2 linked regions of the Candidatus Minimicrobia sp. QA0096 genome follow. The protein of the gene in region 2 binds, or shares a complex with, the protein of the main gene of each other region. Links are inferred from orthologs where the notes say so. Each region holds a gene or a part of one and is shown on either strand. Other genes may lie near its edges.

The links.
Region 1: pnp (region 2) and rny share a complex: the UniProt entries of both Bacillus subtilis proteins name them as parts of the possible RNA degradosome complex. The link is inferred for Candidatus Minimicrobia sp. QA0096 from one-to-one orthologs.

The regions. Positions count from the first base shown.
Region 1 is NZ_OZ017288.1:375,330-386,293, forward strand. What follows is about bases 3,954-6,813. They hold rny (ribonuclease Y), read right to left. Parts: upstream 6,199-6,813; coding sequence 4,708-6,198; downstream 3,954-4,707. Other genes in these bases: AACH20_RS02040 (2,3-diphosphoglycerate-dependent phosphoglycerate mutase), read right to left, coding at 3,954-4,181; AACH20_RS02045 (NUDIX hydrolase), read right to left, coding at 4,181-4,708; AACH20_RS02055 (tRNA threonylcarbamoyladenosine biosynthesis protein TsaB), read right to left, coding at 6,352-6,726; tsaE (tRNA (adenosine(37)-N6)-threonylcarbamoyltransferase complex ATPase subunit type 1 TsaE), read right to left, coding at 6,723-6,813. Also shown: AACH20_RS02020 (MurT ligase domain-containing protein), read left to right, coding at 1-1,085; AACH20_RS02025 (type 1 glutamine amidotransferase), read left to right, coding at 1,085-1,807; AACH20_RS02030 (glycosyltransferase family 39 protein), read left to right, coding at 1,811-3,331; more of AACH20_RS02040, read right to left, coding at 3,546-3,953; more of tsaE, read right to left, coding at 6,814-7,181; AACH20_RS02065 (GspE/PulE family protein), read left to right, coding at 7,242-9,020; AACH20_RS02070 (type II secretion system F family protein), read left to right, coding at 9,025-10,251; type IV pilus assembly protein PilM, read left to right, coding at 10,309-10,964. UniProt on the Bacillus subtilis protein: Endoribonuclease that initiates mRNA decay. Initiates the decay of all SAM-dependent riboswitches, such as yitJ riboswitch. Involved in processing of the gapA operon mRNA, it cleaves between cggR and gapA.
Region 2 is NZ_OZ017288.1:570,266-581,324, reverse strand. The notes cover bases 4,135-7,089. They hold pnp (polyribonucleotide nucleotidyltransferase), read right to left. Parts: upstream 6,694-7,089; coding sequence 4,576-6,693; downstream 4,135-4,575. Other genes in these bases: AACH20_RS03085 (sortase), read left to right, coding at 6,875-7,089; AACH20_RS03095 (hypothetical protein), read right to left, coding at 4,135-4,536. Outside these bases: AACH20_RS03115 (ribonuclease J), read right to left, coding at 1-222; AACH20_RS03110 (YhgE/Pip domain-containing protein), read right to left, coding at 365-2,449; AACH20_RS03105 (RrF2 family transcriptional regulator), read right to left, coding at 2,442-2,876; AACH20_RS03100 (uracil-DNA glycosylase), read right to left, coding at 2,962-3,543; more of AACH20_RS03095, read right to left, coding at 3,604-4,134; more of AACH20_RS03085, read left to right, coding at 7,090-7,483; rpsO (30S ribosomal protein S15), read right to left, coding at 7,542-7,808; tRNA pseudouridine(55) synthase TruB, read right to left, coding at 7,847-8,503; AACH20_RS03070 (hypothetical protein), read right to left, coding at 8,507-10,201; rpsT (30S ribosomal protein S20), read left to right, coding at 10,359-10,709; holA (DNA polymerase III subunit delta), read right to left, coding at 10,756-11,059. UniProt on the Bacillus subtilis protein: Involved in mRNA degradation. Catalyzes the phosphorolysis of single-stranded polyribonucleotides processively in the 3'- to 5'-direction. Necessary for competence development in Bacillus subtilis.

The sequences.
Region 1 (10,964 bases), 190 kb from region 2 along the record:
AAACAACGACGACAAAAATCGTCGTAGAGTTGCTGGAATCAGTCGGGCTGAAAGTCTTCACTAATCGCACTGGTAGCAATTTTTCCCGAGGTGTGGCAGCGGCGCTACTTGATGAGGTCAATATCCGCGGCAAGCTGGACGCCGACATTGCGGTTCTGGAACTGGACGAGGCTTGGGCGGTTAAGTTTGTACAAATTGTTCGTCCGCGCTTTTCCCTGCTTCTGAATGTTATGCGTGATCAATTGGACAGATTTGGAGAAATCGACAATACAGCCGCATTGCTCCAAAAAATAGCTGAAGCAACCAGCGACACTGTCGTTCTCAACAGCGACGATCCGCGAATTTTTAAGATTAGCGAACATATTCAGGCTAAAAAAGCTTTCTTCGGCACAACCAGCGAATTACTTCAATTGATGCCAACGGACGACACTCTAAAATACGGAACCGCGGTCGCAAATCAAAGCGTAGTTGCCGATGTCTTATTGAAAAAAATTAACGCTCAACAGGCAACTTTTCAAATTGACAATAAAGAAATTGACGTAGATCTGCAACTCACTGGAGTTTACAATCTTCTCAATGCGGCGGCGGCGGTTGCTCTGGCTCGACAAATAGCGGGACCGGAAATTACCGATACGATTTTATCTGCGCTGGAAAATATAAAGCCGGCGTTTGGTCGTGGCGAAACGATTTACCTGAATGGCACGCCAATTGAGCTTATTTTGGTGAAAAATCCAAGTGGTTTTCGGTTGGCACTTCTGTCATTCGCCAAAAATAATAGTACTACGATGATCGCTGTTAATGACAATTACGCCGATGGACGAGATGTCAGTTGGTTCTGGGACGTCGATTTTTCACTATTGAAAAACGTAGTAATGATCAGCGGCGCACGCGCTTATGATATGGCTTTGCGGCTTCAATACGACGACATTCCAATTGGAAAAATTGACACCAATATTTCGAAGGCCTTGGAAGATTTCATTAATACTAATCCCGACGAGCCAAAACAGATTTTTTGTAGCTACACAGCCATGACAGCGATTCGTCGCCTGCTGAGCGAAAAAACCGACGTGGAGGAAATATCATAATGAAAATAACAATTGCGCAACTTTATCCGCGAGATATGAATCTTTATGGCGACTGGGGCAACACGCTAGTCCTGAAAAAACGACTAGAACGACGCGGCTTCGAGGTTGAGATTATCGATCACAATCCAGGCGATTCAACGGATTTTTCTAAAATTGATATTTTTGTCGGCGGCGGCGGACAAGATTCTGGGCAGACGATTATCCAAAATGATCTTCTGGCGCGAGCTGATGAACTGCGACAATTAGCAAAAGACGGTGTGCCGATGTTAATGATTTGCGGAATGTACCAATTATTTGGTCGATTTTTCCGAACGCTCAAGGGCGAGGAAATTGTTGGCGCTAATATTCTGCCAATTGAAACAATTGCTGGCGACGAGCGGATGATTGGTAACATTGTCATCAAAAGCCAGGAATTTGGAGATATCGTTGGCTATGAAAATCACAGCGGACAAACTTTCTTAGACAAGACCGCCAAACCTCTTGGACAAGTTATTAAAGGCGCTGGCAATAATATGATCGACGCAAATGAAGGCGTTCGCTATAACAACATCATTGCCACTTACCTCCACGGCCCAATTTTGCCTAAAAACCCGCAAATTGCAGATTTTCTTATTGGCAAGGCGCTAGAGCGACGCGACGTAAGTTCAGATTCGGGGCTGGAAAAAATTGATGATACTTTAGCGAATAAAGCGAGAGAGGTAGCGTTAAAATTATCCAGATAATTCATGAAAAAAATCCGTATATATCTTAAAAAGCTATATGCATTTCTTTATAAAATGCCAGGTTGGATTTGGCTAATTCCAATCTTAATTTTAGCCGTCAACGTTCGACTTACCTATTTAACAAAAGCCGATATTTGGCATGACGAAGGATATACGGCAGCCATCATTCAGCAGCCGATCAGGGAAATTATCGCCATTACGACCACGGATGTCCACCCGCCGCTTTATTACGTTATTATGCATGTTTGGCAATCGATTTTCGGCAATTCCGTAGCTTCACTCAGAGGGTTTAGTGTTACGTGCGGAATTCTTACAATTGCCCTATTATTTCTATTACTCCAAAAACTTTTCTCTAAAAGAATCGCCGTATTTGGAAGTTTTTTAGCAGCGCTAGGACCGTTCTTAATCCGCTATAGCGACGAAGCTCGAATGTATGCGCTGGCGGCACTTTTGGCTGTAGCAATGACATACGCATTCGTCGTGGCGGTCGAGCACAAAAATAAGAAGTTCTGGTGGGCGCTATACGGAATTTTAGTAGCACTCGGTCTTTATACACAATATTTCCTAGCGTTAATACTACCCGCGCATTTCGTATATATTTGGCTAAAGCTTGGCGGAAATCGCACTGCCATAAAAAATATATTTAAGGACAAAAACGTTTGGCTTGCCGCAGAAACATGCTTTTTACTATTCCTCCCCTGGCTACCAGTTATGATCTCCCAAACCAGCCGAGTAAGCGGCGGCTTCTGGATCCCCGAAGTTACTAAATTTACCATACCAACAACATTATCAATGTTCTTGACTTACGACGACAGGATTGTCCGCTATTTTGGATTGTTACTGCCGCCAATTATAATCGCAATTTCATTCACCCTAGCCAAAAAACACCCAAAATACCAAGCAGCAATTTGGATTTTAACAATCTGGTCGCTACTACCAATGATTATTATTTACATACTTAGCCAGGGTCGACCAGTTTACTTAGATCGATACTTCACTTATTCAGCGCCGGCGTTTTACGGCTTGATTGCGGTATTCATCGGGCTTATTTTTTCTAATAAAAAATGGTGGCCTATTGGAATATCTATTGTCCTGACATTATTTATTGGTCATTACATGTGGCATATTGGCGGTAAGAATATTGCGGAATCATCCTGGAACAACACCAGCACAGCCATGAATCATATAAATGAAAATATCCAGAGTAGTGATGCTATTATCTCTGGCGAAATCTACACTTACTTTCACACTTCCTATTACAACCGCACAAATAAAGAAATTATACTTCTGAAGCCGAAAGAAGAGCTAGGTTGGGTTGGCGAATGGGGATTAATTAAAAAATTAAATACTCCAGAAATTAGCTCTTTAGAGTCAGTAAAATCCCCAAGAATCTGGCTTATTCTTCGCGAAAAAACATATGATGAATATAAAAAACAAGTTCCACTCTATTGGCAATTAAAGCAAGAATTTCATGATGGCGATTTGATTATTGGACTATACGAAAATAAAAAAATAACTGGTTAAACGCCAGTTATTTTAATACGTTGAATGATTTCAATTGGTCGGGGTGAAAGGACTCGAACCTTCGACCTCACGGTCCCAAACCGCGCGCGCTAGCCAACTGCGCCACACCCCGAAGATATCTCTATCATTCACTCTGATCTATCTTAACATATATCGCTAAATAAGTACAGGAAAATCCCATAAAACTTAAAAGAGATCACTAAAAGTACAACAGCTAAGCATTCACAGCTTCAATCTCAACTGACAGCACTTCTTTTTTGATTGGCAAAGATTGACCGGGCTCGAACGTATAAACCAGCAATTGACCAAACGGCATTTCTACATTCGCTATCTCGACCTCTGGAACTTGGTCGAGATGTTTAATTAAAGCCCGAATAGAATTGCCGTGAGCCACCAATAAAATATTCTCACCATTCTGCAATTTCGGCAAAATCTCTTGCTCAAAATATGGAACAACCCGCGCATAAACATCTTTCAAAGTTTCGCCGCCCGGCACTGGATAATCCCAACCGCGTCGAATACCATTAAAAGCTTCTTCGCCAATCTCCGCTTTAACTTCCCATTTATTTTTTCCAGTCAAATCGCCATAATCACGCTCATTTAACTCAGTTGCATGCGTTGTTGGTAGATTTTCGACTCCGCATCCTTCGAGTAGCGCAGCCAAAGTTTGTTGTGTGCGTTTTAATGATGAAGTGTAAGCTTCATTAAATGACAAGTCTTTCAATAAAGCGCCCAATCGCACTGTGTCATTATGACCCTTTTCCGTCAAATTAACATCCGTCCAGCCAGTCCACTTACCGAGCAGATTCCATTCACTCTCACCGTGCCGACTAATAACTAATATTCCCATTATTTCCCTCCAATCATCGGCGCAAAAAAATCTACAACTTCTTTTTTCACGCCGTCATTATCAATAATTTTCGTATTTACGTAACCGAATTTATCAATTGCCCAAAATCTTATTGCCCAGAGCAGCGACATGTCTTCAAAATCAACCTCATTTTTGGCAATAAATTTGCTAGCCACAATTTCCGATTCCTGCAATTTTATCTCAGAAAAAGCATCGTTTTCTAACTTTGTAAAAAACACAAATTGATGTGTCAAAAATTCATCAGAATGACGCGAAGCAACCATTGCAAGCTTCAAATCCTTAGAGTCGACTTGAATATCAACTTCTTCTTTCACCTCGCGCACCGCCGCTTCCAACGGGGATTCTCCAGCGTCAACAATGCCGCCAGGCAGCGACCAATGATCTTTATAGCCAGCCTTGACGATCAATAGTTCGCCCTGCTCATTTTCAATTAACACCGCCGCACTAGAAAAACGCCTGTCCAAACTTGCCAGCCAAGCCCGTCGCTCTTCATCTGTAAATTTCATTATTTAGCAAACTCAATCGCTCGCGTTTCGCGAATCACGTTAACCTTAATCGTGCCAGGATATTGCATCGTCGACTCAATTTTCGTCGCAATATCTCGCGCCAATTTAATCGCCGACAAATCATCAATCGTCTGAGGCTTCACAATCACACGAACTTCACGGCCGGCAGAAATCGCGTAAGCCTTATCAATTCCCTCAAAGCTGGTAGCAACATTTTCCAAATCGCGCATTCGCTCTGCAAAGTTTTCAGCAGAAACGTTACGCGCACCCGGACGCGCCGCCGAAGCCGCATCACAGACTCGAACAATAATTGCCTCTGGAGTTGTCGCTTCGATATCATCGTGGTGTGCTTCGATTGCGTGAACAATTCTCTCATCCATACCATATTTACGAGCCAATTCCGCCCCAATATGATGATGCTTGCCCTCAATTTTATGTGACACAGCCTTACCAACGTCATGAAGAAGTGTAGCAATTTTCGTAATACGCACATCCGCACCAATTTCCTCAGCAATCATTCCAGCAATTTGTGCCATCTCAGTCGAATGCTTCAAAACGTTCTGCCCGAAGCTGGTACGAAACTTCAATTCACCAAGAAGCAATAGCATCTCCTTCGGAATACCAACCACGCCAGTTTCACGCATAGCATCTTCACCGGCTTGTCGAACCTCTTTTTCAATCTGTTTCTTAGCTTTAGCAACAACCTCTTCGATGCGCGCAGGATGGATACGACCATCCTTCATCAGCATCTCAAGACTAAGACGAGCCACTTGTCGACGAACAGGATCAAAACTCGACAAAATAATCATGCCAGGTGTGTCGTCAACTAAAATATCGACGCCAGTTTCGCGCTGGAGCGCCTGAATATTACGCCCTTCCTTGCCAATAATTCGACCCTTCATCTCGTCATCAGTCAGTTTGACTGCAGTCACCGTGCGCTCAGCGGTAACTTCACTGCTCATTCGTTCCATTGCAGTCACCAAAATCATTTGCGCCCGTTCTTCAGCGTCATCCATTGCATCATGTTGTAGTTTCGACACCAAACCGACCAAGTCTTGCTTAATGTCACGCTCAGTCATCTGCATTAACTTGTCAGCAGCGTCTTTTTTCTTCAATCCAGCGATTTTTTCCAATTTCTCTTGCTGTCTGGAGCGGATGTCACGAATTTCATTTTTAAGATTATCAACTTCATCCTCATGCGCGCGCAATTTTTCTGCTCGTCGATCAAGCTCTTCCAGCTTATTATCCAGGGTCTTCTCGCGATCCGCCAAACGATTTTCGGTCTTTTGCCACTCCTTGCGACGTTCATTTTCAATCTTAAGCGCCTCATCCTTAGCCTTAAGGACGATGTCGCTCGCCTTAGTTTTCGCATCTGCCAGATCTCGCTCAATCTGATTTTTACCGTTAATTTGGCGAGTTCTCTGATATCCAACAAGACCAGCAGCACCCGCGCCAGCTCCAACAGCCGCAGCAATAATTACTTCTATCATTATCATTCCTTTCCGATCAGCCGCCCCTGAGTGTTCGCCTCAAGGAAAAATATCAACAGCCAATCAACTTCAAACTATCTAATTCGGCGAATCAAAAATCACAAACCGCCGTAATTTAATTATACACGGTTTTGACGGTTTGGGCGATAAAAATTATTTTCGCGGCGCAGTGATATTCGCAGCAGCACCGTACTCTGGCATAACAATTTTTTCATTCTCGCCAGAATGCAATTTACCCAAAGCCAAATCACGCCAATTGTCACCCATCGCACTAACAATAGGGATATTCAAGCTGTCCGCCAAGGTATTCACAACCGTCAAACCAATTCTCAGTCCCGTAAAACTTCCTGGTCCTTTCATCACGCCAATGCCGCTTATCAGATGCAAATCGCCAGTCTTTTCTTCCAAAAATTTCAACAAATTCCGCGCCAACGTTCGCTCAGCTTCCCATTCAAAATCCTGACGATTTTCTCCATTGACTATTGTCAAAAAACATGTTGATGTTGAAGTGTCCAATAAAATTATCACGCCATATTCTCCTTTATTTTTCCCAAAAGTTCATCAGATTTTTTGCCGCCAGGATAAAATTCCACAAGTCGCCCTTCTTCGCTGATCGCAGTAATTTTTATCACCAACCGATCGCTCGGCAATGCATCATCGACAGCACCAGCCCATTCAACTACAACAACCGAATTAGAATCCGCCACTTCACGAATCTCTTCGCTCATAATTCCAGCATTTCCCAATCTATAAAAATCGTAATGCGCCAAACTCAGACCGCGAGGCGAATCGTACACGCGCGAAATTGTGAATGTTGGACTCTGAACCGGCTCGTTGATCTCTAAAGCTTGCGCAATTCCCTTCGTCAACGTGGTTTTCCCCGCGCCAATATCACCGACCAATTCCAGAACCTCCCCACCAGAAACAGCCCGGCCAATTGCCGCGCCCAATTCTCGCATTTTCTCTTCACCAGAAATATTCACTCTTTTATTATACTATGCTAGCTTTTTTTTGGCGATGATAGTACAATAACCATAAGAGTTATGCGTGTTTCAGACCAGACAATTGAGAGCATTCTGGAACAAGGTGGGGTTGTTGATGAGCCGCAGCTTGCTGATTTGAAATTGATAGCTGAACGGTCAAAGCAAACATTGCAAGAAACCGCTATTGAACAAAAAGTCATTTCTGAGGAAGATTTGACAAAGTTGATCGGCGATTATATCGGTGTACCTTTCGTGCGAATTGAGCCAAAGGATATTCCCGAAGATATATTGAAACGAATTCCCGAACATATCGCACGCCAGTATAATGTTGTGCTTTTTGAGAAAAACGAGGACGACAGCCTGTCGCTTGCGATGGAAGACCCAGATGACGTACAGGCGCTGAACTTCATCCAAAAAGAAATTGGCTACAACACTAAGGTTTTCCTAGCGACAAAAAGCAACATTTTAGACTGTTTGGAAAATTATCGCGGCAATATTAACGCCGAGCTTGACGAAGTTATTGCGGTGCAAAAAGACGCGTCTGCCGAAGACCAAAATGTTAGTCAAGACGATTTTGCGGAAAATTCACCAATTGCCCAAACTGTTAATTTACTACTGGAATATGCCATAAAATCCAACGCTTCTGACATTCACATTGAGCCACGCGAAGATTACGTTCAGGTTCGTTATCGAATTGACGGTGTTTTGAAGGAAGTTAACAAATTGCCACGAAACGTTCACGGCGCTTTAGTGAGCCGCATTAAAATTCTCTCCAATCTGAAAATTGACGAACGCCGCGTACCACAGGACGGCCGATTTAAGATAAAAGTTTCAGGAAAACAATACGCGCTTCGTGTTTCGACATTGCCAATCGCTGACGGCGAAAAAGTAGTTATGCGTATTTTGGACGAATCGAACCAGGCTGTTAAACTGGATCAGCTTGGCTATTGGGGTCTGTCGCTCGCAACCGTAAAAGACGCAATGGCTCAGCCGAACGGAATGATTCTGGTGACTGGACCGACTGGATCGGGAAAATCGACCAGTTTGTTTAGCGTCTTGTCGGAGCTTAATACTCCAGATGTCAATATTTCCACAATTGAAGACCCAGTAGAATATAAAATCCCAGGGGTCAATCAAACCCAGACCAACGCCAAAGCTGGGATGACTTTCGCTTCAGGGCTAAGGGCGCTACTTCGCCAAGACCCAAATATCATCATGGTCGGAGAAATTCGCGACGGCGAAACCGCAAACCTTGGTGTTCAAGCGGCGCTAACTGGACACCTGGTATTCTCCACTCTACACACAAATAACGCCGCAACATGTTTGCCGCGTCTGCTGGATATGGGAATTGAGCCATTCTTGATCGCTTCAACCGTGAAGGCGGTGATTGGACAGCGCCTAGTTAGGCGCCTGTGTATGAATTGTCGCCAAGAATACACTCCAAACGAAGAAGAAATAAAGTATATCACCGAGATGTTTAAGATAAACACCGAGTCGATTAAAAAAATTCACAATCTCGAAGAACAGGCTTTTGAGGATAAAATTGGCGGCGACACGCCTATGGGGTCAACCGATTCAGGAATTGAACGATTATGGAGGCCGAACCCAGAAGGCTGCGATAAGTGTGGACATAATGGATTCAAGGGTCGCGTTGGCATTTACGAGGTTCTTGGTATCTCCATCCCTATCCAAAAAATGATTACCGCCAACGCCACCAGCAACGATATTCAAGATCAAGCGATTTCCGAAGGCATGGTGACAATGCAGATGGACGGACTTATTAAATCACTGCGCGGGATCACCACCGTGGACGAAGTTTTGAGGGCAACAAGGGAGTAACATTATGCCAATTTTTGAATATTTGCTTGTCAATAAAAAGAAAGAGACCGTCTCTTCAACGATTGAAGCGGCCGACAAACTATCTGCCATTAACAATTTGAGGTCACGCGGACAATTAATAAAAATTGAAGAAAAAGGCGCAAAAAAAGAGCTTAGTTTTTCTTTCGGCAAGAAAAAGAAAGGTGCCAAGACTGAAGAATTGGTGATGTTTACTCGTCAATTAAGCGCCATGGTTTCAGCCGGCGTTCCTATTCTTCGCTCCCTTAACTCTATGGCAAAACACGCCGAAAGCGCCAATTTCCGAGACACGATCAACGCTGTTATTAAAGACATTGAAGGTGGTATGTCTTTCGCGGATGCCCTGAGCAAACACCCAGAAACCTTCAATGATATTTACGTGAATATGGTTGCTGCGGGTGAAACTGGAGGTATTTTGGACGATATCTTAAAACGTCTAGCTTTACAACAAGAAAAAAACTCATCCATGAAGAAAAAAATTAAAGGCGCCATGACATATCCGATCGTACTTTTAATTATTACGATTATTGCCTTCTTTATCCTGATGATTTTCATTATTCCAGTTATCGGTAAAACCATTAAAGACATGGGCGGACCTGACGCCAAATTGCCACTTCTTACTGAGATTATGCTCGGAATTAGCGATTTCGTAGTGTCGTTTTGGTATATAATCATTCCAATATTTGTCGGAAGCATTTGGCTATTGATTCGCTACATTAAAACCCCAAAAGGTCGCGTCAAATTTCACAATATCATCATCAAAGTTCCAGCTGTCGGTCCAATTGTTAAGAAGGTGGCAATCGCTCGCTTTACTCGAACCTTCTCCGCCCTTATCGGTGCGGGCGTGGCTGTGCTTGAAGCGCTGGACGTAACTTCGCGTGCCGTCGGAAATGTCGCTTACGAAAAGTCCCTAAAAGAAGCCACCAAGCGAGTCCAAAACGGTGAAGTCTTGTCAAAAATTATTGCCGAACGAGATGATTTATATCCGCCAATCGTAGCACAGATGTTGTCCGTTGGTGAAGAAACCGGACAAACAGACAAAGTTCTGATTAAAGTTGCCGACTTTTATGAGGAAGAAGTTGACACTGCGATTGACGGCGTTAGTTCTATCATTGAGCCAGTAATGATCGTTGCTATGGGTGTTGTTATTGCCCTAGTGGCGGTTAGTGTTATGGGCCCAATTACAAGTATGGCAGGTCAAGTTAAGGAATAATGGTTTTTCAAAAAAGCTTATGTTATAATACCGATATATAGGTGGGAAAATAATAACGTGTCGAGCATATTTTATAGAAAAAAACCAATTATCGGCCTAGATATCAGCCGAACAAGCATAAAAGTAATGTCGATTGATAGAAATCGGATGCTGGTTCATGGATATGGATCGATTAACCTTGATTCTCAAAAAAGCGACGGAAATTCTACAGACAACACTGAATATTTAGCGCAGAATATCAAAACGTTATTGAAGAAAAACGTCGTAGGACAAATTAATAGCAACCGCGTGGCGCTAGGCATACCGACCAACCGAACATTTTCGCGGACATTCAGCTTACCTGTGAAAGAAGAAAGCAATATTCGCAGTGCGGTAAATTTGGAAGCCGAACAATACATTCCAGCTCCGTTAGATTCTCTTTATTTGGACTATCGAATCATCAATCGTACGAAAGATGAGCTTAGTGTGCTAATGTGTGCTGCACCGAAGAAAATGATCGACAGCATGTTAGACGCCACAAAACAATGTGGTCTGGAAGTTGCAATAATTGAGCCGAACATCAGCGCAATCGCTAGACTTCTGAAGCGCACAGAAGAAGGAATACTTCCTACTATTATTGTCGATATAGGCACATCAACTACAGATATTGCAATTCTAGATTCCGATATACGTGTGACGGGCGGCTTAAATGTTGGCGGCTATTCACTCACCTT
Region 2 (11,059 bases):
TTGCTCACCACCATATCCGTTGTAAACCGACTTATTTACAGGAATATCAATCAAGTGCTGTGAAGCCCTGAGATTAACGTTCTCGCTCGTTCGTCGCTGAGCTCGGAAAACCTCACCCTTACGAGTAGTTGTGCTATTCAAAACTGCATTGTTGCTTTTCTTTGACTGCGGACGCTTATTGGCGTCATCTTTTTGCGGTGTTGCTAGTCGCCGCTGACCCATATTGTTATACTCCTTTTTTATTACAATATAATTCAAAAACCAGGTATAGAGGTGAACTGATGTAAATTCCTCTAGTTAGTACTCTTATATTAGCAAACCGCTCATTTTTTGTCAAAGAACAATGTTTTATAACAGAGGTCAATTAATCATCGCCATCCACCGACGTGTGTGCGAATTTACGCTTACCACGATAAGTGAAGAAGCCGATTGTCAATAAATTAGCCACCAACAAAAATCCAACCAAAACCCACATACTGCCGCCGTAAAATGCGTTATCTAGCCCACCCGAAATAGCCTGGCGCAATGCGCGAATCGAGTAAGTCATCGGCACTAGCGGATTAATTGCTTGGAAGAATCCGTTGGCGGTTTGGATTGGGAACGTTCCCTCGCTGGAGCCCAATTGAAGCACCAAAAGAACCATCGCTAGGAATCGCCCTGGATTGTCCAAAACAATTACCAAAAGCGACACAATCGACATATACGCAAACGACGTCAGATAAATTGCCCCGATGAAATGCGCTGGATGCTCTGGAGTTAGCCCTAAGAAAAACACCATCACCAGCATCAAAATCGTTGCTTGCATAAACGCCGCCACGCCAGCCACCGAAGCTTTAGATAACCACCAACGAATCGCACTTTCCTGTTCAGAAAAAGTTTTGCGGATCGGATAAATAACGTTCAGAACGAGTGCCCCAACGAACAAACTTAGCGACAAAACATACGGCGACAAAGCGTAGCCATAATTCGGAACATTGCCCTTTTCGGTCATTTCCGACTTCACTGGATTTGCAATTTGCTGTTGAGTCGTAGCACCAGTTGGTTGAATTTTTATGCGATTAGAAGCGTCCGCCAATTTATTCGCTAGCGTATCTGCGCCGCTTGCTAGTTGCGAAGTTCCATCAATCAACGCACCCGAGCGGCTTTCTAACAAACTCGCACCATTCGCCAATTTTTGACTGCCCGATTTTGCTTCGCTTAAGCCGTTTGTTAAGCTTGCTGAGCCCGCCAATAATTGATTGTTCGCGAATCGCACGCTGTTATAGCCGTTAAATGCGGTGATTGCGTTTGGCGCCAATTGATTCACGCCGTTATTTAATGCAGAAACTCCAGCCTGAAGTTGCGTTTGTTGTGCTGATAGTTGCTGTTTTAGAGTTTGAAGATCTTCATGTAGCATCCCCATCTGCACGATAATTGGCTGAGTTTTTTTAAGTGCCTGAGAAATACTGCTAATTTGTGGCAAACTTATCGTCGTAGAATCGCCACCAGAAGCGGCTGCTTGCGCGCCCAAAATCCGCAAAGTATCGCCCGCCGTCAACAAGTCGGACTCCGAATCTTTCATTGTTTGCACCAAAGTTTGCGCGTCCGTTTCTACCTTGTTTTGTTGAGCCACGAGCGCTGGCGATGGATTCCTCACGCTGGCGTTTAACTGATTTATGCCCGATTGCAATTGCTTCATACCGTCAGATAATTGCGACAATTGAGATTCGGTCGGCAAATTGTTCGACAATTGCCCCAATCCCGCCTGTAATTTATGAGAACCGTCGCTAAGTTGCGCCAATCCGCCAGCCAAGGATTGCTGGTTTACTGCCAACTGTTTAACGCCACCAACGTATGTTTGTGTGCCAGATTGCAATCGCCCTAATCCGTCGTGCAAAGTTGACGCGCCGTTAGCCGCCGTGTCCAGCCCCATTCCAAGCTTGTCCAAATTCTCCAAAATTCCCTTAGCGTACGCCTGAGTGATTTGCTCAGACACCGAAGATTTGACCTTGGCGGCAGCTTGATTACTGACTAGCGAACCTATGTAGTTTTTCGCTGGCGTGGTTGTAAAATTAATAACCGCTTGCTGAGGTTCAGATTTGGTAATTGACGCCACTTTCTGCGAAAAATCGGACGGAATAGTTACCACTGCATAAAAATGCCCGTTATTCACACCTTCGTCTGCTTGTTGTTTGCTAACAAACTCCCAGCCCAAATCGTGATTATCTTTCAGTTTTTTCTCGACAGATTCGCCTACATTCAGCGATTTGCCATTTAAGCTGGTGCCCTTATCTTCATTCACAAACGCCACCGGCAAGTTTTTTGTTTGTCCGTATGGATCCCAAATTGAGCCTAGGAAAAATCCACTGTATAAAATCGGGATAAACGAAATCACAGCCATGGATATCAGCAATATTTTATTATTAAACAAATGCTTCCACTCGGCTCGTAACATCTTATTTTTAATCATGCGTAACCTCCTTTGCTACATCTTCCAGTGTCACAGTTTTCAAATATTCACTCCACTTTTCCTGCGCTTCAGAAAAAACCTTTTCTATCATATTCATGCCAATTTCCACCTGACGAGGACGCGATTGAAAAACTCTCTCAACAATTCCCTGAGGTTGGAAAAATGGCGATTCTCCCTCAATTGCAAGGACAACATCATGCAACGTAACTTCGTTCATTTTTCTTGCTAAAATAAATCCGCCGCCAGTTCCTTGCGTTGAAGTGATTAGCTTTGCTATTACCAATTTCCGACTAATTTTCTTCAAGTACGTCGGCGAAACCAGCATCTTTTCCGCCAGCGCATCATTAGTTACCGGCGTCGTCCTTTTCGGATCCGCCAGAATTGCCATAATGCAGCACGCCTGTTCAACAGCTCCCGATAATCTCATACAAATCCTTTCTCGACTTAGATATAATAGATATCGACTATCCACTATACTACGTCTGGAAAACTTTTGCAAGAAAATAGTCTAATTAAGCGCCGCTATTATTCTTCACAAATTCCACAGCCTGAATAAAATCGTCAATTAAAGTCTGACGCATACCGCCGTTATAAAGCGCAGCGGCTGGATGATATAGAGGAATGACCACAAATTCTAGATCATGTAGACGCACTTTACGTGGACGACCGTGTTCTTTACTGATCTGCAATCCCGGAATAAACCCGCCGCCGCTGTGTCGCCCTAAGGTCAGAATGGCCTTTGGCTGGATAATCTCTAATTGTCTGAGTAAATATGGCCAAAATTGTCGCTTTTCCTCCGGCAGTGGGTCGCGATTATTTGGTGGACGATATTTAACAATGTTGGTAATATATACATCTGAACGTTGTAGATTAGCAGACTTTAGCATCTCATCAAGGAATTTTCCCGCAGCGCCAACGAACGGCTTGCCCTGCAAATCTTCATTCTTCCCCGGCGCCTCGCCAATAAAAACGATATCAGCATCAGGATTTCCATCGCCCATAACAAGCTGTGTCGCCTGATCCGCCAAATCCGAGCAAACCTTCTCTTTTACAATTTCTTCCGCCAACGCATCCAATTTAGCCTGCTTGTCCATATATTTATTTTATCAAAAAACGCCCCGCAAGAAACGAGGCGCTTCTGATATTTATCAGAACTATTTATTTACCTTGTCTGCCAATATAGTTCCTAGGTCGTTTAATTCATCGCGAATTTCACCCTCTTCTGCCAGCTTCTGTATTCCCGATGTCCATTCATTAATAGGCTTCTGAATCGCGGTAAGACTGTCATAAAATTCACTCATATAGTTGGAATTATACTTTTTATAGTCAGCCTTCATCTCCGCAACCTTCGGCAACATTTCTTCGATTTTTTCTAGCTTGGCAGTAAAATCTCTAATAAACTTTTTATTAGTTTCATTCTTAGCGTCAACATTCTTAAGATTCTGTCGAGTCTTCTTAATTGTGCTTTCTACGCTAGAAAAGTTAGAGCTATTTCTGCCGTCAGAAAATTCAATTATCACTGGCATAATCTTCTCGTATACTTCTCCAAAAGCATCTACGGCTGTATTGAACTTTTCTAGTTTGCTCTTCAGAGCCTCATACTTTTCGCGAACCTCTTTGTCACCAGTGACGGCCTTCATTTTACCTATCTCGGTCAATCTGTCGTTAATTTCGCTCTTTGTTTTAGCGAGCTTATCACGATTGGATTTCAATGAAGTCTCAGTTTCTGAAGTGGAGATATACGAAAGCGACGAAGCCGCCTTATTGTATATCTCAATTGTCTCGTTTAACTTTTCTCCAGCAGCTTTATAATCTGCCTTGCTTGGACCACCTAGCAACAAGACGGCTAGGACTACACCAACGATAATTACGACTAGCCCAATTATTCCGCCGATGATTCCCCACATGACACCTTTGCTCATTTTCTTTTTTGGTGGCATTTGGTATGGGGTTCCCACGACTGGCTGTTGTGGGAATTGTTGTTGTGGCTGAGGCTGCTGAACCTGTTGGAATTGTGGCTGTTGTGGAGCCTGCTGGAATTGCGGCTGAGGCGGCACTTGAGGTTTGTTGTTATTACTATTGTCCATAAATTTCCCTCCTAAAATTACGCTTTCGCTATTATATATTTACAAACCAATCATCGTCAAATTGATCTTACCGCGCTCGTCAATTCCAGTAATTTTCACGCGAACAGTTTGACCTTCTTTCACGACATCAGTCACTTTTTCAACTCGACGTTCTGCCAATTTTGAAATATGAACCATTCCGTCAACACCAGGAAGTATATTCACAAACGCGCCAAAATCTTTAATGCCAACAACTTTACCTTCGTAAATCTTACCAACTTCTGGTTCCTCAACCAGACTCTTAATCCAGTTCATAGCCTTTTCAATCGACATGCCGTCTGGGCTAGCTACAGTAATCAAACCATCTTCCTTAATATCGATCTCAGCGCCAGTTTCCGAAGTAATCTTATTGATCGTCTCGCCACCCTTACCGATAATCACGCCAATCTTATCTGGATCAATCTTAATCTTCTCAATTCGTGGCGCATACGGACTTAGCGATTCACGAGGTTCTGGAAGAATGCTGAGCATATGTTCCAAAATGTGTGCGCGTCCCGCTTTGCTCTGCTCGATCGCTTGACGTAAAACCGCCACCGGCAAACCATGAACTTTCATATCCATTTGAAGAGCCGTAATACCTTTTGAAGTACCAGTAACCTTAAAGTCCATATCTCCAGCAAAGTCCTCGGCGTCAGCGATATCGCTCAACACATACGGAGTATCGCCATCCATCATCAAGCCCATCGCAATTCCACTCACGGGAGCCGAAATTGGCACGCCAGCGTCCATCAACGCCAAACAGCTAGAACAAGTCGCCGCCATTGAAGTTGAACCGTTCTGACTCATAATCTCAGTAACTGAGCGAATAGCGTATGGAAAATCCTCTTCAGTTGGTAAAACTGGAAGCAAAGCACGTTCCGCCAAATATCCGTGACCAATTTCACGTCGACCTGGACTGCCCATTCGCTTAACTTCGCCAACCGTATAGCCCGGCGCATTGTAATGATGCATATAACGTCGCTCACCATCGGTAATTTCCATAGTGTCAATCAATTGCGAATAACTCAGTGGCGCCAAAGTCACAATATTCATTCCCTGAGTTACGCCACGCGTAAACAAGCTGGAACCGTGAGCGCGCGGCAAGAATCCAACTTCCGAGCTGAGCGGACGAATCTCGGTCAATTGTCGACCGTCAGGACGAACTCGCTCGGTAACAATTCCCCGGCGGACATCTTTATGTAAAGCCAAAGTAAACGCTTCGTCATAATCGCCACGAACTTCGCTATATTCTTCCTCATCCAGCCCCAATTTTTCCGCCATAGCCTCATGGAACTCGGCACGAATTTCGCTAATCATTTCATTACGCTTTGGATATGGGCGACGAATTTTCTCACCAAATTTTCCATCAACCCACGCGTTAACTGTTTGCTGAATTGATTCATCTGGCAAAATTAGATCATATTCCTGCTGTATTGGCGCAACTTTTTCCGCCAATTCGCGTTGCAAGGCAATCGCTGGCTGCATCATCTGGTGAGCCCACGCCATCGCATCAACAATAACGTCCTCCGAAACTTCTTTAGCGCCAGCCTCGACCATTGTTATACCGCTTTCAATACCAGCCACAACCAAATCAAGATCTGACTTTTCGCGCTCTTCTGGAGTCAAGAACGCCTTAAATTCGCCATTCACTCGACCCACGCGCAAACCAGCCACTGGACCATCAAACGGCGTGCCAGTTAACATTAACGCACTAGACGCAGCGATCATCGCAATCACATCTGGGCGGAAACTCGGATCCATGCTCAAAACAGTTGCAACAACTTGAATTTCTTGTCTATAACCCTTCGGGAAAAGCGGACGAATCGGACGATCAATCAATCGACCAATCAACACAGCTTCATCGCTTGGACGACCTTCACGCTTGATAAATCGGCTGCCAGAAATCTTACCTGCGGCATAAAACTTTTCTTCGTAATCAATCGACAACGGAAAATAATCCAATTGCACTGGACGAGAACTAACCTGAGCGCTACCCAAAACTACAGTGTCGCCATAGCGCACCAAAACACTACCAGTCGTCCTAAAGCCGACGCGATTCACTTCTAAAGTCAGCGGCCGACCACAAAAATCAGTGGTAACACTAAAAATCTCCTTGCCGCTTGGATTGATAATACTCATAAAGAGCTCCTTTCTTGCGGTAGTAACAGGGATGAAATTACTTGGCAATTTAGTCGTCTCATCTCTATCACTTCCGCGTTACAAATTGCTCCTTATATTATACTAAAACCTCAGCCCAAACACCAGCCGCGAGCGCACTTAACATAACCCTATTAACAGATGAGTATGCTATAATTTATTCATGTCACTTCAGCTAGATTCAGTAAAAAATCGCCAAAAAAACTGGAAAAGCTATATCTTAACTATAATCGCAATCTTAATGATTCTTGGCGGAGTTTATTTGCTTGTTCTCATCAGCACGCCCCTTATTTTGTCGCAAAACATAAATCCAAAAGACAACCGCACCACTCAGCTCATCACTAAAACCGAGAATAAAATTACCGAAAATCGACTTTATATTCCGAAAATCGATATAAATCTTCCCTATGCCACTGGTGGCGCCGAAACAATGGAGCGCGGCGCATGGTGGCGAAAACCAGAAAACGGCAACCCAAAAGATGGCGGCAATTTCGTCTTATCTGCACACCGTTTTATTATGGGCCTAACTCCTCAACAAACACTCAGAAAATCGCCTTTTTATAATATCGATAAATTGACTGTCGGCGATGAAATTATCATTGACTATAACGGCGTGCGTTACAATTACGTCATCAGCGAAAAACAAAGCGTTAAACCAGATGCCGTGGAAATCGAACAGCGCACAGATCAGCCGCAATTAACTCTTTATTCCTGCACTTTGGGCGGTGCAAACGACGGACGAGATGTGATTATCGCCAAATTGAAAAAATAGCCAGGACAACAAAAATCCCCTTTTCGTCAAAGGGGATTTAAGCAGTTTTTAACGTAAATTATTTACGCAAACCTAATTTGGCAACAACTGCTTTGTAAGACTCAAAATCAGTTCGCTCCAAATATTTCAGCAAACGCTTGCGCTTACCAACCATTTGGATCAAGCCGCGACGAGCCATGAAGTCGTGCTTATTCGCCTTCAAATGCTCTGTGACTTCTTTGATACGAGCCGTCAAAACTGACACCTGAGCTTGTGGGCTACCGACGTCGTTTTTATTGACCTGAGTCAAAGCAATTGCTTTCGCTTTATTCTCTTTGCTAATCATAGCTCTGTAATTATACCAAGCTTCTCTGTTTTTTGCAATTAGCTAGTAATTCCAAAGTCCGCCAGAGTCTTTGCGGCGTCAATAGAATAGTCGGCAATTTTCGTACGACGCAAATTCTCACAATACGCGCCCGTCCCCAATTTCTCGCCAATGTCCACCGCTAACGTTCGAATATAAGTTCCGCTTGAAACGTGAGTTCTGATCTTTAATTTGGGATATTCGTATGCTAATAACTCCAACGAGTAAATTTCTATCACACGCTTAGGAATCTCAACTTGTTTACCTTCGCGCGCCAATTTATACGCTCTTTCGCCGTTAATTTTTATCGCGCTAAAAATCGGCGGCGTCTGTTCAATTTTTCCTACAAATTGACTAACCACCTGCTGAACTTCTTCCAAACTTGGCTCATAATCAGACACATCGGTAATTTCGCCTTCTGGATCACCCGTTGAACTATTCTTGCCCAGAATAATTTCCGCCTCGTACCACTTATCCAACTTAGTGAAAGTTTCAGCTTCGCGGCATTTCTTTCCAGTCACAATAATCATTAGCCCAGTAGCAAACGGATCAAGCGTACCTGTGTGACCAACCTTCACCTTCTTTCCCGCCTGATTAGATAAAACTCGCCGCAAGCGCGCCACTACCCCAAAGCTAGTCATTCCCTGAGGCTTGTCTATGAGAATCACTTCATCCATCAACTATTGTCCTGGAATGTGAAATTGCGCTGGATTGAAATCTGCGTTTTGAGCTGGCTGAGTTGGCATCGCGGTGATCGGCGCAGGTGCTGGAGCTTGCGGAGCGGATGCTGGTTCAGGAGCCACTCCTAGCGGTGCAATCTGTGGCAATCCATTTACATCAACACCTGTAGGCGCTGGCGGCATTGGTGGCAAAGCGCCGAAATCTGGCATCGCTGGTGGCATTGGCAAATCGAAACTTGGAATGCTATTTTCAGGATTTGTTATTGCTGGCTCAATTGGCGCAATCGGCTGACTCGGAGCTGGCGCTACTGGATTATTCAATTGATTCATGTCGTTAGTAATTGCCGAAATAATTGACTCTTCAGATTGCGGCGCAACAGGTATCGTCGACAATTTTTGCTCAGCGGCGTTAGTTGTAGCAAACGGATCAATCTTTGGTGGTTCATCAGACGCGCCCATAGCCGCATTTAACGGAGTATTGCCAAACGACGGCGTATTATCACCCACATATTTACCGTGCGTTAAGATGGTTTTATTCTGATCGCTAGCCAATTCCCTAATCTTATCCTCGGCAGCCTGTGTAGTCGTTGCGTTCAGAGTGCCACCCATCAGCGGAGTTTCCTCAAAAGAAAGTTCGCCCTTTGAAACTATTTTTTCACTAGGATTTTCTTCCCCAACTTGTGGCTCCTCCTTTATTGGCTCAATTTTAGCCAATTTCTCTTCAGCAATCCTAGCAGACTCTTCTTGCTTTTCCTTTGCTGTTTGTTCGGCTACTTCATCAACATCGCCCTTCTTTTCGTGGCTAATCGACAAAGTTCCGTCCGCGTGTACAGTTTCCTCATCTTTCTCCGCTTCTTCAGTTTTATCCTCTGAAGCTTCTTCTTTTTCTGGAGATTTTTCTTCGATCTTTTCAATCTTCTGCGGCTTGTCCTCTACTTCGCTCTCTGCAATCTTTGAAACCACCAATTGCTGATTTGCGCCGGCCGCCATAAGTTCTGCGGCTGTAGTCATAACCTTTGATGATGTATTTCCATTACTAAATCGGTCAGTTACTGCAACAATTCCCGTAAGCAAAGCCGTCGCCATCTGCTCATCCAGAGTCACCTTCGGCGTCTTCAGATCATCAAGAAGCTCAACAACCATTTCACTCACACCACTCGCGTTAGATTCGTGCCAATCAACAGAACCCAGACCACTCTTTACATCGCCCGCTGTTATAGCCACAACTGTAGCATCATGTAAAATCTTACCGTGTGCCGTTAATGCCGTATCAATACTTTCACTATTTTCAACATTTAGCGCCAGAACTAGCTCAACGTTATAATCACCCTGTGAAAATTCCAAGTCTTTATCGGTAATTGTCGTACGATATGGCGTAATGAAAATCTTTACGGCGTCGTCAACAACTTTATAGCGTAAATGATCAGCCTTCTCTTTATCTAAAGCAATAATAAAATCACGTAAAGAATCTGCGGTCTGCTCAAACGTCTTATCAGGATTCAAGAACGTAATTGCTGGCGGAATGTCGCCGCTAAACACAGCCGTAGCGTGCTTCCCTAGCTTATTGAGGAAAATCGTCAATCCTAATGCTGCCGACAATTCGTCGACTGACGGACTAGAACTCACCGTCACTAAAATATTAGTTACATCCTTGATGCTCTGGATTACTTTTTGCTTTGCTGATCCGTTTGACATGATTTTTCCTATGTTTGTTTTGTAATTACGCTTGGCATCACTATACCATAAGCAGTACCATAAAGTCAATATCTAAGCCAACTCTTTACAATTTATGCTATTTTCTGTATAATTCTTCCTGATTAGCGATACAAATCTATAGAGGTAAAGGAGAAACATGCCAATCATCAAATCCGCCATCAAGCGTGCTAAACAAACCTTAAAGCGCCGCGAGCGAAACATCAGCATTAAAAAAGACATTAAGACTGCTGTTAAAGCTTTCTCTACAGAACCAAGCGCAAAGACTCTTGCTGCAGCACAAAGCGAAATCGACACTGCTGTTAAAAAAGGCTTGATTAAGAAAAACACTGCTGCTCGCCGAAAGAGCGCATTGAGCAAAATTGCTAAAAAAGCAGGTGTTACATTAGAAGCTACTAAAAAACCAGCCGCAAAGCCAGCAACAGCAAAGAAAACTGCCGCTAAAAAAGCTCCAGCAAAGAAGCCAGCTGCTAAGAAATCTGAAAAATAATCTGTAAAGATTACTAGAAAATACCCCGGAATTAACTGGGGTATTTTTATTTTCCAATTCCGACCAGTGCCGCCTCCACAGGCAGCCACGGATTTACAGAAGTTGTTTTCATTTGCAAGTCTGCCCGAAGTAGCGCGTCATTTATCCTTTTCAGTTTTTTCTTATCGACACCTTTTGCTGAAGATGCTAATTTTCGTAAAACATACGGATTAGCCGAAAAATCCGAAGCCACCAACTTACTGTCGCCGTCAGCCAAAACCAACGCCGTCAAGTTAGTTGCCTGCGAGGCAAGCAATCCCATTGTCTGATAAGCGCCATCAACACCACTTTCCGACTCCAAATAGCTAATT